Regions from separate parts of the Bacillus sp. K7 genome, predicted to be linked through region 2. Evidence: a T-box and tRNA genes for the amino acid it is inferred to sense, from the RefSeq annotation. Region 2 holds a T-box; the other holds one or more tRNA genes.

Region 1 (2,463 bases), 540 kb from region 2:
CTGCGATAACAGGATGGGTTCTGAACCATCTTTTCACAGAAGCTCTTTTCTTCTCCTTAGGCAATTTCGCCATGACATTAGCGGTAAAATCCGCAGGGGCTTCGACATGCGATGTGCTCCGCACGAGCGCTATAGATTTTTCCATCTCATAAAAATGCTTTCTGCATTTCTCGCATGTCTCAAGATGTTCATTTAATACGTGTTCATCTTTCGGAAGGATATCTCCATCAAGATGCATATGCATAAGCTGCACAATTTGTTCAGGACAGCTCATTTCATCACCCCACTTAAAGATCCCTTAATTGTTTTCGAAGAGCCTCTCTCCCTCTGTGAATCCGCGTTTTCACAGTCCCCACAGGAATGTTCAGAATCTCGCCGATTTCAATTAATGAGAGTTCGTCAATATACTTTAATACGATTACTGTTCTGTATTTGTCAGGAAGCTTTAAAATTTTCTGTTGAATCGTGTTTGATAGCTCCAGCGACACTATTGCATCTTCTGGCAAAACTCCGTCTGCGGCGATTTGTGAATACATGGTCAAGCCTTCCGTACCAGCCACCTCTGCATCGAGGTAATAATCCGGCTTCTTTTTGCGAATGCGGTCAATCGTCAAATTGGTCGCAATTCGATAAAGCCAAGTTGAAAATTTCCGGTTTGTATCAAAACTGTCGATATTAACGTACGCCCTGATGAAAGCCTCCTGTGCAATATCCTCCGCCTCATGCACATTGCCGAGCATACGGTAGCAAAGCTGATAAATTTTATCCTTGTAAATATCAACGATGTCCGCAAATGCATTTTGGTCGCCTTTTTTGACTTGCTTAATTCTCTTTTTAATCATCATTTCCATATTTATCTAACCTCTGCCTTCACCGGTCTGTATGTATACGAGCTTCGTTTGAAAAGGTTTCAATTTTTTATAAAATAAGTTTAACAAATTTTTGGCAGGGTGTAGATGGTAATTCGCCAATAAACTACCTTAACATATGATTAAAATTATTATACAGACTGAACAGTTAGAAGTTGGAATAATCATCACAAAAGAAAAAAGACACCTTTTGGTCAAAGGTGTCTGTGACTGGGCTAGCTGGATTCGAACCAACGCATGACGGAGTCAAAGTCCGTTGCCTTACCGCTTGGCTATAGCCCAATAATGGTGGAGGGGGGCAGATTCGAACTGCCGAACCCTGAGGGAGCGGATTTACAGTCCGCCGCGTTTAGCCACTTCGCTACCCCTCCACATAAAATTTTGAAAAAACAGTGCCGGCAAGAGGACTTGAACCCCCAACCTACTGATTACAAGTCAGTTGCTCTACCAATTGAGCTACACCGGCAAGATGGTGGAGGATGACGGGCTCGAACCGCCGACCCTCTGCTTGTAAGGCAGATGCTCTCCCAGCTGAGCTAATCCTCCAAATGGTGACCCGTACGGGATTCGAACCCGTGTTACCGCCGTGAAAGGGCGGTGTCTTAACCGCTTGACCAACGGGCCGTTTGTGTTCTCGTCGAGCTGACAAAAGTTATTATATACAGGTTGACCCCCATTTGTAAAGAGAAAAATTGAATTTTTTATTTTCAAACTTTTTAACCCCTTTTTTAAGTGAAAAAGCCTACCAACATTAGTCATTTATTTTATGATAGAAATAAGCGAATCCGAGGGAGGAGTAACCAAAATGATTCTAGTCAGTTCTTGTCTTGGCGGCATTGAATGCCGATACAACGGCTCTCACGCCGCATCAGAGAAAATCAGAAAACTAGTCGATGAAAAGAAAGCAGTCATGGCTTGCCCTGAGCTTCTCGGCGGCTTCTGCACGCCCCGTGAGCCTGCAGAAATCATCGGAGGCACTGGCGAGGATGTACTCAATGGAACCGCGAAAATCATGACGGCTTCAGGAGAAGATGTAACAGAATTATATATGAAAGGCGCCGCTAAAACATTAGCTTACGCAACAGAAATCAATGCTTCTGCCGTCATATTAAAAGAAAACAGTCCGTCATGCGGAAGCAATTTTATTTATAATGGCACATTCTCTAGCAGAAAAATCGCCGGCAGGGGAGTGACCGCCGCACTATTAATACAAGCAGGCTACCGCGTCATTTCAGAAAATCAGCTAGACGACATATTGTAAGGAGGCCGCTACATGACTCTAGACATATCTTTATCATTCTATAAACCTGAACATTTGCAGGAACTTCAATCATTCACGTTAAACAACGATGACAAACGCTTTACCTCTCTTCCCAATGAGGTGCTGACTCAGACCTTAGGCGTAAAAGACCGATATCCGGTTGTCATTCTAAAAAACGATCTGCCGGTCGGCTTTTTCATTCTATATACATCAAAAGAAACACTTGCTCCCTATACTAACAATCCATTTGCTTTACTGCTCAGTTCCCTGTCTGTAAACGCTGCACATCATGGAAAAGGCTATGCAAAAAAAGCAATGCTTCAGCTACCCTCG
Region 2 (2,463 bases):
ATATGTTAAATCAAATTTTTCCGGCATTTGAAAATCAAGCTGAATGGTCGCGCATTGGTGGCTTCGTTTCAGGGCATCTTTGATGTGAAAATCGATTTTCGGCCCGTAAAACGCCCCGTCACCTTCGTTGATTTCATAAGGGAGGCCAAGCTCCTCAAGGACGTGTGCTAAGGCGCGTTCCGATGATTCCCAAAGGCTGTCATCGCCTAAAGAATCCTCCGGGCGAGTCGAAAGCTCAACCGAATACTCAAAACCAAAAGTGCGATATACCTCGTCAATCAGCCCAATCGCTTCTTTGATCTCGCTCTCAATTTGATCCTCACGAACGAAGATATGCGCGTCATCCTGGCAGAATGTCCGAACGCGAAGCATTCCATTTAAAGCACCGCTGTATTCATGGCGATGCACCTGGCCGAATTCCGCCATGCGAATCGGCAGATCCCGATAAGAATAAAGGCTGTTTTTAAAGATGAGCATATGGCCGGGACAATTCATCGGCTTCATGGCGAATTTTGTCTCATCCACTTCTGAAAAATACATATTGTCGCGATAATGATCCCAGTGGCCAGACTGCTCCCATAACCGCTGATTCATCATAAACGGCGTACGCACCTCATCATAGCCGGCCTTTGTTTGCAGCTCACGCGAGAAGCGTTCCAGCTCATTTCGGACAACCTGCCCTTTCGGCAAATAAAACGGCATGCCCGGCGCTTCTTCAGAAAACATAAACAGCCCTAGTTGTTTGCCTAGCTTGCGGTGGTCTCGTTTTGCCGCTTCTTCCAGCATACGCAGATGCGCATCGAGCTCTTTTTTCTTGGGAAACGCAACCCCGTACACCCGTTGCAGGACTTCATTTTCGCTGTCTCCGCGCCAATAAGCGCCGGATACTCTTGTCAGTTTGAACGCCTTGATCATTCCTGTAGAAGGAAGGTGCGGCCCGCGGCACAGGTCAACAAATTCTCCCTGCTGGTACAGCGTGATATCCGCTCCTCGCGGAATATCCTTCAAAATCTCCAGTTTAAACGGCTCGCCTTTTTTGGCAAACAGCTCTTCTGCCTCTTCGTAACAAACCTCAATTCGTTTGATCTCATGGTTCTCATTTATAATGTTCTTCATTTCTTTTTCGATGGCTTCTAAGTCTCCTGATGTCAAACTGTGCTCCAGCTTCATGTCATAGTAGAAGCCGTCTTCAATCACTGGACCTATTCCCAATGACACTTCTCCATACAGGCGTTTCACAGCTTGAGCCAATATGTGCGCTGATGTGTGGCGGAATACCTGCAAGCCTTCTTGTGAATCAAGGGTGATAATCGAAAGCTTGGCATCCTCCTCCAGCTTAAAACTGAGATCAACGAGCTTGCCGTTGACCTGCCCCGCAGCCGCCTTCTTTTGCAGGCTGGAGCTGATAAAACCCGCTACATCTTTGACTGCAATGCCTTTCGGGTATTCCTTGACCTGTCCGTCGGGAAGCTCAATGTGTACATGTTTATTCATTTTTTAAACACTCCTTCATTATTGTTGTATATAAAAAAACACACCCGTCCCGCTGAAAGGGACGAGTGTGTGATTCACCCGTGGTTCCACCCAAATTCCCGACAAACGCTATGTTGTCGGCTTGGTGCTGTAACGCAGCATAGACGGCATTGGATACTTCAGTTCCCCAATGCTGCTCCAAGGCGGTAAATGATCATCCTAAGCTGGGAAGCTCTCACCTTTCCTTCCCTCTCTGAAAACCGTAACGACCATTCGTGTCCTTTTCTTCGCATGTATTCAATTCATAAAAAAACACATCCATCCCTATACAAGGGACGAATGTGTTTATGATCCGTGGTTCCACCCAAATTCCCGACAAACGTTATATTTATCGGCTCGGTGCTGTAACGCAGCATAGACGGCATTGGATACTTCAGTTCCCCAATGCTGCTCCAAGGCGGTAAACGATATTCCTAAGCTGGGAAGCTCTCACCTTTCCTTCCCTCTCTGAAAACCGTAAATATCATTCGTATCCTTTTCTTCGCATGTATTCAACTCATAAAAAAACACATCCATCCCTCTACAAGGGACGAATGTGTTTATGATCCGTGGTTCCACCCAAATTCCCGATCACACACATGGTGTATCGGCTTTAAGGTGCTGTAACGCAGCATGACGGTATCGGATACTTTAGTTCCCCGATACGGCTCAAAGGCGGTAAGCTGCTTTCCCTGCGTTAGGAAGATCTCAGCTGTTCTTCCCTCTCTGGAAACCGTAAAAAGCATCTCATGTCCTTATCAGTGCCTGTATACATTACTGATTGTTAAATGATTTCATATATTTTACAATAGATTTTTTAAAACAGCAATCTTTTTTGTTAAAAAAAGCAAAAGATGCTCTGTATGGTTAACAAATCTGCTTCAATTCCTCTATGTATTGAAGCGCTTCGTCATATTCTTCATTCGTATATTTTTGCTTGCTTTTGATTGT

The links. The T-box of region 2 lies ahead of thrS (threonine--tRNA ligase). A T-box ahead of a tRNA ligase gene usually reads a tRNA of that ligase, here a tRNA-Thr.
Region 1: it encodes a tRNA-Thr, which carries the amino acid that the T-box ahead of thrS (threonine--tRNA ligase) is inferred to sense. The anticodon was not compared.

Annotation. Positions count from the first base shown of each region.
Region 1 is NZ_CP096406.1:199,204-201,666, reverse strand. It holds gene rsiW (anti-sigma-W factor RsiW) at 1-274, opposite strand, end outside; gene sigW (RNA polymerase sigma factor SigW) at 288-851, opposite strand; tRNA gene M1D98_RS01135 (tRNA-Gln) at 1,080-1,151, opposite strand; tRNA gene M1D98_RS01130 (tRNA-Tyr) at 1,156-1,240, opposite strand; tRNA gene M1D98_RS01125 (tRNA-Thr) at 1,263-1,335, opposite strand; tRNA gene M1D98_RS01120 (tRNA-Val) at 1,340-1,415, opposite strand; tRNA gene M1D98_RS01115 (tRNA-Glu) at 1,419-1,493, opposite strand; gene M1D98_RS01110 (DUF523 domain-containing protein) at 1,675-2,130, shown strand; gene M1D98_RS01105 (GNAT family N-acetyltransferase) at 2,143-2,463, shown strand, end outside.
Region 2 is NZ_CP096406.1:3,550,872-3,553,334, forward strand. It holds gene thrS (threonine--tRNA ligase) at 1-1,494, opposite strand, end outside; T-box leader at 1,549-1,770, opposite strand; T-box leader at 1,802-2,024, opposite strand; T-box leader at 2,056-2,283, opposite strand; gene M1D98_RS18170 (YwgA family protein) at 2,380-2,463, opposite strand, start outside.